DNA from 2 places in the Glutamicibacter soli genome. Region 1 is predicted to be linked to the other one. Evidence: predicted binding sites of a transcription regulator. Region 1 holds the regulator's gene; the other holds the start of a gene.
The links. Region 1 encodes LexA, which represses DNA repair genes until DNA is damaged. Its sites were predicted from a motif close to TCGAACANNTGTTCGA; they were not measured.
Positions count from the first base shown of each region.

Region 2: a site for LexA is predicted at 4,302-4,317, ahead of ACTX90_RS14795 (shikimate dehydrogenase). Genes of this name have one in related genera too.

Region 1 is NZ_CM125969.1:1,217,995-1,224,604, reverse strand. It holds gene hisH (imidazole glycerol phosphate synthase subunit HisH) at 1-17, opposite strand, end outside; gene hisB (imidazoleglycerol-phosphate dehydratase HisB) at 18-638, opposite strand; gene ACTX90_RS05815 (histidinol-phosphate transaminase) at 660-1,766, opposite strand; gene ACTX90_RS05810 (LysM peptidoglycan-binding domain-containing protein) at 1,857-2,210, opposite strand; gene lexA (transcriptional repressor LexA) at 2,467-3,186, shown strand; gene ACTX90_RS05800 (ATP-dependent DNA helicase) at 3,299-5,296, opposite strand; gene hflX (GTPase HflX) at 5,289-6,610, opposite strand, start outside.
Region 2 is NZ_CM125969.1:3,116,428-3,123,037, reverse strand. It holds gene ACTX90_RS14815 (LysR family transcriptional regulator) at 71-1,003, opposite strand; gene mmsB (3-hydroxyisobutyrate dehydrogenase) at 1,150-2,079, shown strand; gene ACTX90_RS14805 (3-hydroxybutyrate dehydrogenase) at 2,066-2,824, shown strand; gene ACTX90_RS14800 (MFS transporter) at 2,909-4,243, opposite strand; gene ACTX90_RS14795 (shikimate dehydrogenase) at 4,401-5,273, shown strand; gene ACTX90_RS14790 (bifunctional sugar phosphate isomerase/epimerase/4-hydroxyphenylpyruvate dioxygenase family protein) at 5,273-6,610, shown strand, end outside.

The sequences.
Region 1 (6,610 bases):
ACTTTCTTTTTTGCCACTTAAAGGGCACCCTTCGTGGATGGAATCTTGTCGCCCATGCGTTCGTCGTGCTCGACGGCTTCGCGCAAGGCACGGGCGAAGGACTTGAACTGCGCTTCGACGATGTGGTGCGGGTCGCGGCCCGAGAGCACCTCGATGTGGGCACAAATCTGCGCGTGGAACGTGATCGCCTCGAAAACGTGACGGGTCATCGAACCGGTGAAGTGTCCACCGATCAGATGGTATTCCTGGCCGGCCGGCTCGCCGCCGTGCACCAGGTAGGGGCGCCCGGAGACATCTACAACGGAGCGGGCTAGTGCTTCGTCCAGCGGTGCGTAGGAAGTGCCGAAGCGGCGGATACCCGCCTTGTTGCCCAGGGCAACACGCAGCACCTCGCCGATGGTGATCGCGGTGTCTTCCACTGTGTGGTGTACGTCGATATGGGTGTCGCCGGTTGCACGCACGGTGAGGTCGATCAGCGAGTGCTTGGACAGGGCAGTGAGCATATGGTCGAAGAACGGCACGGTGGTGCTGATCTCCGAGACGCCTGAGCCATCGAGATCCAGTTCAACGAATACCGAGGATTCGCTGGTGACTCGTTCCATACGGGCGCGACGTGCGCCAATCAATTCGGCAGACATGTCTTCCTTCGCTTGTCTTTTCTACTTCTGTGCGCTGAGCAGTTCGGTCAGCCGCTCCAAGAAGGCGGTGGTTTCGGCCTCAGTTCCCGCGGTGACTCGCAGGGTGCCGGCGATTCCGTTGTCACGGATGATGATTCCGGCGTCGAGAAGCCCCTGCCAAATGGCGTGGGGGTCGTCCAGGCCGCCGAAAAAGACGAAGTTCGAGTCTGAAACCGAAGGCTTCAAACCCAGCTCGGTCAAGGTGCTCACGATGCGGTCGCGCTGGGTCTTGATTTCTTCGACCTGTGCCAGCAGAAGGTCAACGTTCTTCAGCGCGGCAATGGCGGTCGCCTGGGTCACTGCAGAGAGGTGGTAGGGCAGGCGGACAAGCCGAATCGCATCGGTGACTTCCGGTGCCGCAGCCAAGTAGCCCACTCGGGCGCCAGCCAGGCCGAAGGCCTTGGACATCGTGCGGCTGACAATCAAGCGCTGGCGACCTCCGAGGAGGCTCAGTGCCGACTTGGTCTTGGCCAGTGAAAATTCAGCGTAGGCCTCGTCGACGATGACCATAGCGTTGGTCTCGGAGGCTGCCTCGTAGACAGCCTCGATGACATCCAGTCCCAATGCCGTGCCGGTTGGGTTGTTCGGAGAGCAGAGGAAAACGATATTCGGTGTGTGCTCGCGTACCTGCGCGGCAGCAGAGTCGGCCGAGAGAGTGAAATCATCGGCGCGTTGGCCGGCGATGTATTCGGTATCGGTTCCGCTGGCCAGCAGCGGGTACATGGAATAAGTGGGGCCGAAACTCATGACGCTTCGACCGGGGCCACCGAAGGCTTGCAGGATCTGCTGCAGGATCTCATTGGAACCGTTCGCGGCCCAAATGTTCTCGCGATCCAGATCGTGGCCCAGGTACTTGGCTAGGAGTTCACGCAATTCCACGAATTCACGATCCGGGTAGCGATTCAGCGTGGCCGCTGCCTTGGAGACTTCTTGAGCGATTGCATCAATCACGGTCTGCGGAAGCGGATGGGTGTTCTCATTGACATTCAGCTGAATTGGTACGTCAATTTGTGGCGCACCGTAAGGGGACAGCCCGCGGAGATTCTCACGCAAGGGCAGCTGACTCAATAGTTCACTGCGGACATTCACGTCATTAAGTCTAATGGCGCAGTCGTCGGTTCAAGAATTGGCGACAAACCTTGGTAACAATACCTGTCGCCATTTTGAGGGTTTGACCGGCTAGTTGGCCAACACCGGGATCTCCAAGGTGTCGCCAACGCGGATCTCGCTGGAGTCCAGTGCGTTGATCTCCGTGATATGCTCCATGGCCGCATTCACGTCGTAGCCTACGGCGTATTCACGGGCGAGATCCCACAACGAGTCGCCCGGGATGACGGTCACGGCCACGGTTTCAACACCTTGCGGCGAGTTGGACGCCGCCTGGGCACTTGAAGTGAACATGGTGATCAGGAATGCGGCGGCGATGGTCAGAATGAACACCGGGACCCCAACCAGCACGGCCCAGCCGCGACGATTGATGCGGATCTTCATGTGTTCTTTGGTGCGTTTCGAGTCAAGTGCGGCGGTTGCCATGACTATTCTCCTCAACAGTGGCATGATGCGAACCTGTCTTCGAATACTGTTTTCGAAGATGTGTTCGATTCTCGTATATCTTTTCTAACAGAACTTCGCGGAAATTGTCCAGACACTTTCGAACAAATCTTTGAAAGACTCCCTCACATCGACTAAGATTTCGAAGTAGAAGAGGAACGAATACATAACATCACTGGCTTCCGACAGTTAGGCATCCGCCCAGCTCACGACCGGTGATTAGGGAAGGCTAAAGGTCATGTCAGCTTCAGAGCGCACTCCCCGATCGAATGCACGTTCGCTGACGATCCGCCAGAAGAAAATTCTCGAGACCATCCAGCGCTCGATCGGAAAGAACGGCTATCCGCCGTCGATGCGCGAGATCGGCGACACCGTGGGCCTCAAGAGCCTGTCGAGTGTCACGCACCAGTTGAGCCAGCTTGAAAAGCTCGGCTACCTTCGTCGTGATCCACGCCGACCTCGTGCCATGGAGATCCTGCTGCCGCTGCAGCTCAGCGAGGATGCCGCAGCGGCCGAGGCGCCCAAGCCAGCGGAAGAGGCCGGCAAGGAAGATGCGAAGATCATTGAGCTGAGCACCTCCGCGGACACCACTATGGTGCCGCTGGTTGGCCGTATCGCCGCTGGTGGACCGATCCTTGCAGATCAGACGGTAGAGGACGTGTTCGCGCTTCCGCGCCAGCTGGTGGGCCACGGAGAGCTGTTCATGCTTCGAGTCTCAGGAGACTCGATGGTTGATGCTGCGATCTGCGACGGCGACTGGGTTGTTGTGCGTCGCCAGCAAACTGCGAACAACGGCGACATCGTGGCTGCATTGCTCGATGAAGAAGCTACCGTGAAGACGTTCCGGCAGCGCGACGGTCATACCTGGTTGTTGCCGCAGAATTCTCGGTACGAGCCGATCCTCGGTGATGCAGCGACCGTCATGGGACGCGTTGTATCGGTCATGCGTTCGCTCTAATCCGACAAATCGAAGAGCGCTGGGGTGCAGTTCAATATGACTGCGTCCCAGCGCTCTTTGCTTCGACACGGGCTCAGCCGTGCCGGCTTCCGCGGAATGAACCAATACCGATCTAGCGGTTCGGGTCCATCCGCTTGAGGACACCGGTGATGGTCTTCTTGTCCACGGTGGGCCACATCGGCGGCAACGAGGCCTTGAGGAAACTGCCGTAGCGTGCGGTAGCCATGCGTGAGTCGAGGATTGCCACGACGCCCTTGTCCGACACGGAACGAATCAACCGGCCAGCGCCCTGGGCCAGACGGATCGCGGCGTGGGTGGCCGAAACCTGCATGAAACCGTTACCGCCGTGCTTCTGCACGTCTTCGGTGCGGGCCTTGGAGATCGGATCGTCCGGACGCGGGAACGGGATCTTGTCGATAATAACCAAACGGCAGGAGTCGCCAGGCACGTCTACGCCCTGCCAGAGAGTCATGGTGCCGAAGAGACAAGTGTCCCGTTCCTCGGCAAACTGCGCTACCAGAGACTTCATGCTCGCATCACCCTGGCAGAGGATCTCGACGTCGAGGCGCTCGCGCAAGATCGCCGCCGCTTCTTCGGCAGAACGCTTCGAGGTGAACAGCGCCAACGCGCCGCCGCCCGAAGCCTTGATCAGATCCTCGATTTCGTCCAGGGTCTCGGCGGCAAGCTGCCTGCCGGGTTTGGGCAGGTGCTTGGCGACATACAAGATGCCCTGCTTCGGATAATCGAATGGGCTGCCGACGTCGATGCCTGTCCATGACGGTGCACCGGCACCCAGGAGCCCCAGTGAACCGGCCACCGAGTCGAATTGCGCGCCGATGGCCAAGGTGGCGCTGGTCAAGATGACGGTACGACCGTCAAAGAGTCCTTCGCGCAGTTTTCCGGCCACGGACAGCGGTGCCACGTTAAGTGTCGCCGGCTGGTTGTCATCCGCCTCGACATAGCCGCGGCCTTCGACAAATTCTCGCGGACGGGTCGTGTAGAGCACCTCCCGGCGGTCTTCGGCTTCGAGCATGCGGATGGCGTCGTCCATGACGGCCTGCATTTGCGACCTGGCGGTCTGGCGACCACCATCGGCCGGCGCGTTGGCTTCAGGCTTCGTCAATGCGAGAATGAGCCGGGCCTGTTCCACGATGTCGTTCAGGGCGATTCCCATGTCCTCGCGCAGGCCGGTCTGCAACAACCCGGTCGGTACGCCGGTCAAGGCCTTTTCAAGTCTGTTGGTGGCTTTGACCAATTCGTCAACGTTGACGGCGCAATGGCGCTTGGCCCCGCCCGCTGCGGTGAGCACCATACGAGCCGACAGTGCCCCTGAGACCGAGCTGGTGACGCGGTCCTGGAGCTCGTGGGCCTCATCGATGATGGCGACGTCGAAGTCCGGGAGCACCGACAGCCCTTCGAAGGCGGAGACCGCCAGCAGGGCGTGGTTGGTAATCACCACGTCGGATTCGGCGGCCCGGGCGCGGGCCATCTCTGAGAAGCATTCATCGGCCATAGGGCATTTCTGGGAGCCAAGGCACTCCATGGCGGACACCGAAACCTGTTTCCATGCCTTGTCGCTGACTCCGGGGACCAGTTCGTCCCGGTCCCCTGTGTCGGTGCGCTCGGCCCATTCGCGAAGCTTCATGACTTCGCTGGCCAGCGGGGAAAATGTCTGTCCCCTGGGCGCGGCGGGCTCATCCATGGAGAACAACGTGCCTTCGTCGTCTTCCGGGTATCCGCCGCCGAGCTTGTACTGGCAGAGGTAGTTGGAGCGGCCCTTGAGCAGGGCCACGTCCATGGGTCGCGAAAGCTTGCCTTTGAGAGACTCCAGGAGCCGAGGTACGTCACGTCCGACGATCTGCGACTGCAACGCCAAGGTTGCAGTCGATACGATTACCGGTTTGGCGCTGGTCTGGGCGTGTGCCAGTGCCGGGATCAGGTAGCCCATGGACTTGCCCGTACCGGTTCCTGCTTGCACCAGCAGATGCTCTTCGTCTTCCAGCGCCGATACAACGTGCTTGACCATTTCCTGCTGGCCGGCGCGCATGGCGCCGCCCATGGAAGTTACTGCGGCTTCCAGCAGGTCAAGGGCCTGCTCTTGCTTATCCATGAAGGTTGAAAGTCTCCAACTCTGCTGCCAACGATTCTCGTACCTTGACGATTAATCTGGTTCCGTTCTCCAGATGCTCGCTTTCAAGGATTTCAGACTCACTCTGATGAAGTTTCGCGATCAGATCCCCGCGGTTATATGGGATCAGCACTTCCATCTGCACTCCCGGGCGCGGAATTGAAGAGCTGACCTTCGCCAGAAGCTCCTTGATTCCCTCACCGGTGTGTGCCGAGACAACCACGGTGTTGGATTCGCGGTTTCGGACCCTTTCAATAACAAATGGGTCAGCCACATCAGCCTTGTTCAGCACGATGATCTCGGGAATGTTCAGCGCATCGACTTCGCCCAGCACCGTACGCACTGCCTGGATCTGGCCTTCCGGATCCGGATGCGAGGCATCAACAACGTGAAGAATCAGGTCGGAATCCGCAATTTCCTCCAGCGTCGAGCGGAAAGCCTCCACCAGCTGCGTTGGCAGGTTGGACACGAAACCCACCGTATCCGCCAGCGTGTAGGTCAGCCCGTCCTCGGTGGCCGCCTGCCGCACCGTGGGATCCAGGGTGGCGAACAGCGCGTTCTCCACCAAGACCCCGGCATTGGTCAGTCGGTTCAGCAGGGAGGACTTCCCGGCATTGGTATAGCCGGCAATGGCGACCGCGGGAACGTCGTTGCGGCGGCGGTTTGCGCGCTTGGCTTCTCGGGCCGGCTTCATCGCCTTGATCTCACGGCGCAATTTTGCCATGCGGTCGCGAATGCGGCGGCGATCCATTTCAATCTTGGTTTCACCCGGGCCACGCGAACCAATGCCGCCGCCCGCGGCGCCCACCCGGCCGCCGGCCTGGCGGGACATGGATTCGCCCCAGCCACGCAGACGCGGAAGCAGGTATTCCAGCTGGGCCAGTTCGACCTGGGCCTTGCCTTCACGGGACTTCGCATGCTGCGCGAAGATGTCCAGGATCAAACTGGTGCGGTCGATGACCTTGACCTTGACAACGTCTTCCAGCGCACGGCGCTGCGACGGGGCCAGTTCGGCATCGACAATCACGGTATCGGCGCCAGTGGAGGCTACGATCTCGCGCAACTCCATGGCCTTGCCCGAGCCCAGATACGTCGACGGGTCTGGCTTGCTGCGGCGCTGCACAACACCGTCGAGTACTTCCGAGCCTGCGGTTTCCGCTAGCGCTGCCAATTCGCGCAGCGAATTCTCCGCTTCGGTGACGCTTCCATCGGTCCAGACTCCGGCCAGCACCACACGCTCAAGGCGCAGCTGGCGGTATTCCACCTCGGTGACGTCTTCGAGCTCCGTAGAGAGGC
Region 2 (6,610 bases), 1.9 Mb from region 1:
AGTGCCGCATCCCGCACCGGGGAGCGGCACTCTGGCAGTTAAACGGCACCGGCCCGGCTGTGGTGTCCCTTCAGGAATTGGCCGCGGAGGACACCGGGGCGAAGGGCGCCAAATGCCAGTCCCCGCGCTCGGCGGCTTCGTGCAGCGCCGTGGCGGTGAGCTGCACCGCCGGATTGCGCAGCGCTTCCTCACGCCCGACCAGCCAGTATTCCGATTCGTAGGTGAACTGGTCGTGGAGCACCGGAACCAGTGCCTCGTAGTGCCGGCTGAGGAATGTCGGCAGCAGGCCGATGCCGCCATGGCCCATGGTCGCCGAGTACTGCACCGCGATGCTGTTGGACGAGATGGCTCGGCGCATGGGCGGCAGCCCGCTGGTGGCATCGTCGAGCTTGTCCACCGTCAGCGCGGTGTCGATGTAGTAGTTCAGCGCATGCTCGCGCAGGTCTTCCAGTTTCCCGGGGGTCCCATGCAGGTCCAGGTACCTTTTAGTGGCGTAGAGCCGCAGCTCGTATTTCAGCAGCAGATGGGAGACCGCGCGTCGCACCTGGGGCTGGCCGATGACGATTTCCAGGTCCATGCCGGTGCGGCCCTGGCGTGCCCGCGTGGTTTCCGAGACCAGGTCGAACAGTAGCTGCGGGTGGATCTCGTGCAGCTTCGCGAGGGTCGGCGCGGCCAGATGGGCGCTGAAGGCGTCCGGTGCGGCGACGCGCACGTGGCCGGTCACCTGTCCAGGCTCGTCAGCGGAGCCGATGGCGGCGACGGCCCGTTCGATGGCCTCGGCCGAGGCCATGGCGCGCCGCCCGAGGTCGGTCAGTTCCCACCCCTGCGCCGAGCGGGTCAGCAGCCGTCCGCCCATGGCCTGCTGCAGCGAGGCGATGCGCCGGGAAATCGTGGAGTGGTTCACCCCGAGCACGTTGGCGGCCGCCGTGTACCTGCCCAGCCGGGCGACGGTCAGGAAGGCGATCAGGGACTCGAGATGGTGGTAATCGATGGGACGCTGCATGCTCCCAGTGTGCGCCAGCGCACAGCGGTGTTGCAATTTTCTCGGGTCTTTGTGCATTGAGGAAGTGATGTGGCGCACCTACGCTGGCCATATCCGGGATTACCCGAAGTATCAAGCACCTGTCGGCGCGTGGAAGGAACAGCACAATGAGCGTATATGCATGGATCGGACTGGGTAACATGGGCGGACCCATGTCGGCGAACCTGGTCGCCGCCGGGCACGAGGTGCGCGGCGTCGACCTGAACGAGCAGGCCCGCGCCGCGGCGGCGGGAGCCGGTGTGCTCCTCGTCGATTCCGTGGCCAAGGCACTGGAGGGGGCGGATGCGGTGATCACCATGCTGCCCAAGGGCCAGCACGTCCGCGCGGTTTACGAGGGCCCCGAAGGCATCTGGGCCCATGCCACCGACTCGATGATGCTGCTTGACTGTTCCACCGTGGACATCGAGACCTCCCGCTACATCCACGAGCAATCCGCGGCCCGCGGCCTGAAGTTCGTCGACGCCCCGGTTTCCGGAGGCATCTCGGGAGCGGCGGCCGGATCTCTGGCCATCATGCTGGGCGGGGCGCCGGAACTTATGGAACGGGCCAGCGAACTGGTGGCGCCGATGTCAGCGCGAGCCATCGTCGCCGGCGGCCCGTCCATGGGCATCGCGGCGAAGATCTGCAACAACATGATGCTGTTCATCGACCTCATGGCCAGCGCCGAGGGATCGCAGCTGGCCGAGAAGCTGGGGCTCGATCCGCAAGTGTTCTGGGAGATCGTGTCGGTATCCTCAGGCCGTTCGTGGGCGCAGCAGACCTGGTACCCGGTTCCCGGCATCGTCGAGACCGCCGCGGCGAACAACAACTTTGACGCGACCTTCCGCGTGGACCTGGCGCGCAAGGACGTAGGGCTGGCGCTGGATGCGGGAACCACGTCAGGCATCTCGCTTCCCGCCGCGGAACTGGTCAGCAAGCACTTCGACGAGCTGATCTCCGAAGGACTGGAAGACAAGGACTGCTCGCTGATCGTTAAGAACCTGGTGCCAGGCGGGCAGGTGCGCGGCTACGGAGCGGCAGAGCATGCAAGCCGGTGACACCCGGCGCACCGTGCGCCGGGCGGTAGTCACCGGCGGCGCGGGAGGCATCGGGCTGGCCTGCGCCCGCGAGCTCTCCGCCCAGGGAGTCCGCGTCGTGGTGGCGGACCTGGATGAGCAGGCGGCGCGGAATGCGGCGGCCGAGGTCGGAGGGGAAGCCTGGGTGGTGGACCTGTCCGACACCTCGGGTCTGGAGGAGCTGTCCCTCGACGCCGACATCCTGGTCAACAATGCCGGGGTGCAGCGGGTGGGACCGATCCATGAATACCAACCCGATCATTGGCGCCTGATCCACCGATTGATGCTCGAAGCGCCGTTCCTGCTGATCCGCGCGGCGCTGCCGGGGATGTATGAGCGGGGGTTCGGGCGCATCATCAACATCTCCTCCGCCCATGGCCTGCGCGCCAGCGCGTTCAAGAGCGCCTACGTGTCGGCCAAGCACGGACTGGAGGGCCTGTCGAAGGCGACCGCGCTGGAAGGAGCGGAGCGCGGGGTGACGAGCAACTGCATCAATCCCGGATATGTGCGCACCCCGCTGGTCGAAGCGCAGATCGCCGACCAGGCGAGGGCCCACGGCATCGACGAATCCGAAGTGATGGAAAAGATCATGCTGACCGAGATGGCGGTCAAGCGGCTCATCGAGCCGGAGGAAGTCGCTTCGCTGGCCGGTTGGCTTGCGGGGGACAGTGCTGCGATGGCCACCGGAGCCAGCTACGCCATCGACGGAGGCTGGACGGCGCAATAGCCATTGAACCCGCCGCGGCAAACAGCGGGCAGGTGCCGGGAATGGACTTCCCGGCGCCTGCCCGCCGTCGTTTCTCGGCCGTATTTATGCCTTTGCTACGTGGTGCCCCAGCTGGCTGGTCGGCACGCGGTAGGTTTCGCGGGCGGTCAGCGCGGAGAGCGAGGCGATCAGGGCGATGGCCGCGGTGAACAGGCTGATCTGCACCCAGCCGCCGGGCTGCAGTCCGCCCAGGGCGGCGACGATGGACGGGGCGAAGCCAGCCATCAGGAAGCCCAACTGGGTGCCGATGGCCAGGCCGGAGAAGCGCACCTGGGAGGAGAACATCTCCGCGTAGAAGCTCGGCCATACGGCGTTGGCCGCCGCGTAGGCGCAGGAGAAGACCAGCAGCGAGAGCCCGAACTGCAGCAGCGTGTTGCTGGTTTCCATGGATCGCAGGTAGAAGGGCATGACCGCGGCGGAAGCCAGCGCGCCGTAGATGAAGACCGGTTTGCGGCCGATCTTGTCGGCCAGCATGCCGAAGAGCGGCTGGGTGAGCAGCGCTCCGATATTGCCTGCCACGACCAGCCACAGGGTGATGGACTCGTCCATGTTGCCAATGGTCTTGCCGTAGGAGATGGCCAGGGTTCCATACACGGTGGACACCGCGGCGATGAACGCGCACAGCACCACGCGCAGCACGTCCTTCCAATGGAAGCGCAGCAGCACCGCCAGCGGCAGCTTGGCGATCTCGTTGTTCTTCTTGGCCTTCTCGAATTCAGGGGTCTCATGCAGCGAGCGGCGGATGAAGAAGGTGACCACAACAACCACGGCGGACAGCCAAAACGGGATGCGCCAGCCGATGCCGAACTTGATCTCGTCCGGCAGTGCCACTACCGGAATGAAGATCAAGGCCGCCAGGATCTGGCCGCCCTGGGTGCCGGTCAGGGTCCAGGAGGTGAAGAAGCTGCGCCGGTGATCCGGGGCGTGCTCCAGGGACATGGAGGAGGCTCCGGCCTGCTCGCCGGCGGCGGACAGGCCCTGCATCAGGCGGGCGACCACCAGCAGGATCGGGGCCAGCCAGCCGACCTGGTCGAAGGTGGGCAGGCAGCCGATGGCGAAGGTCGAGGCTCCCATGAGCACCAGGGTGAACATCAAGACCTTCTGGCGCCCGATCCGGTCGCCGAAGTGGCCCAGGATGATCGCGCCGATGGGGCGGGCGATGTAGGCGAAGCCGAAGGTCGCCAGAGACATGACCGCGGCGTTGGTGTCGGCGTCGGGGAAGAAGATGTGCGGGAAGATCAGGGCTGCGGCGGAGCCGAAGATGAAGAAGTCGTAGTATTCGACGGCGCTGCCCATGAAGCTGGCCAGCGCGGCTTTGACCGGCGTGCGCTGCCCGGCTCCGTTGTCTTCAGATGCCGACGGCTTCGGTGTCGTGGTCATCGGGTTACTCCCTAGATGGTGGCGATGTTCTGGCCTCATTCCTTCAAATGTTCGCTATGCGACCACTTGTTCGGAATGTGTTCATTGGTTTAGAGTAGATGCAAATCACAGACGAAGCAATACCTGTTGCATCGATGACTGAATGCGAGGACCTGCGATGAGTACAACTACCGAATCCTATTTGGTGGGCTTGATCGGCGACGGGGTGATGCCGTCGCTGACTCCCGGAATGCACGAGCAGGAGGCTGATGCGCAGGGCCTGCGCTACCTGTACCGTCCCATCGACCTCACCGTGCTGGAGCGCCCGGGCAGCGATGTGGGTGCTCTATTAAAGGCCGGTGAGCAGCTCGGATTCAATGCCTTCAACATCACCCATCCGTGCAAGCAGCTGGTCCTGGAGCACCTTGATGAGATCTCCCAGAACGCGCGGGACATCGGCGCGGTGAATACGGTGGTCATCCGCGACGGGAAGTTCCACGGCTACAACACCGACGCCTCAGGATTCGGCCGCGGCTTCGCCGAAGGGCTGCCCGGAGCCAACCAGCAACAGGTCCTGCAGCTGGGAGCCGGCGGCGCCGGATCCGCCGTGGCCTATGCGCTGCTGGCGTCCGGAACCGAGCAGCTGTTCCTGGTGGACCCGGACGCGCAGCGCGCCGGGCAGCGGGCCGCGGAATTGAACCGGCTTTTCCCTGAAGCCACGGTCACCGCGGCGTCCCCTGACCAGGTTCCCGAGCTGCTGCCTGCGGTGGACGGGCTGCTGAACGCCACCCCGATCGGCATGCACCACCACCCGGGCCTGCCGCTGGATTTGGCCGGGCTCGAATCCCGCCACTGGGTAGCCGACTGCATCTACCGCCCGGTCGACACCGAACTGATCCTCGCAGCCCGCGACCGCGGCTGCCGGGTGCTTGACGGCGGGCACATGGCGGTGGGCCAGGCCGTGGACTCCTTCGAGATCTTCACCGGCATCAAGCCCGATGCCGCGCGCATGCGCGCACACCTGCTGGAAATGCTGGAGGCGGGCCTGTAATGCGTACCTCCATTGCCACCGTATGCCTCTCGGGCACGCTGGAAGAGAAGATGCTCGCCTGCGCCAAGGCCGGATTCGACGGCATCGAGATCTTCGAGCAGGACCTTCTGGTCAGCCCGATGTCCCCGGAGGAGGTCCGGGCGCTGGCCGCGCGACTGGGGCTCACCTTGGACCTGTTCCAGCCCTTCCGCGACTTCGAAGGCGTCGAGCCGCAGCTGCTGCAGGCGAATCTGCACCGGGCGGAGGCGAAGTTCAAGCTCATGACGCGCCTGGGCATGGACGTGATGCTGCTGTGCTCAAATGTCGGCACCGCCACGATCAACGACGACGAGCTGTTCGTCTCCCAGATCCGCCAGCTCGCGGACCTGGCCGCCGGATACGGGATCCGCATCGCCTACGAGGCGCTGGCCTGGGGCACATACGTGAACACCTACCAGCACTCCTGGGAGATCGCCCGCCAGGCGGACCGCGAGAACGTGGGCATCTGCCTGGACAGCTTCCACATCCTCTCGCGCGGGGACGACCCCGAGGCGATCGCGCAGATCCCGGGGGAGAAGATCTTCTTCGTGCAGCTGGCCGACGCCCCGGTGCTGTCCATGGACATCCTGTCCTGGTCGCGGCACTACCGGGTGTTCCCGGGGCAGGGCGGATTCAAGCTGGACGAGTTCCTCGGCGCCATCGCCCGTTCGGGCTATGCCGGCATCATTTCGCTGGAAATCTTCAACGACGTCTTCCGCCAGTCGAATGTCGAGCGCACCGCGGTGGACGGGCTGCGCTCGCTGAACCTGTTGCAGTCCCAAACCGCCGCGCTGCTCGATGCGCAGGGCATCGGCTCCGCTCTTGCACTGCAGGCGCTGCCCGGCGGGCAGAAGGCCAACGGTTTCGACTTCACCGAAATCCGCACCGAGGACCCCGAACCGGTGGCCCGGCTGCTGGCCCAGCTGGGCTTCGAATTCCGCGGCCAGCACCGGCGCAAGCCGGTGCAGCTGTTCAGCGCCGGCGGGGCGCGGATCATCATCAACTCGCAGCGCAGCCGCGGGGTCACCGCCGCGGTGTCAGGCTTCGGGGTGCAGGTCCCGGACCCCGCCGCGGCCGGCGAGCGCGCCGTGCAGCTGCTGGCCCGCCCGGTCCCGCGCCAGCACCTGCGCAACGAGGCGGACCTGCCCGGCTTCAACGCCCCGGACAACACCGAGGTCTTCTTCGGAGCCACCGGGGACGCCGGGGGCTGGGAAGCCGAATTCGGGGTCCACGAGTCCGGAGCCGCGGCGGGGCACCCCGCGCTGATCCAGTGCATCGACCACCTGAACCTCGCCCAGCCTTGGCAGTCATTCGACGAA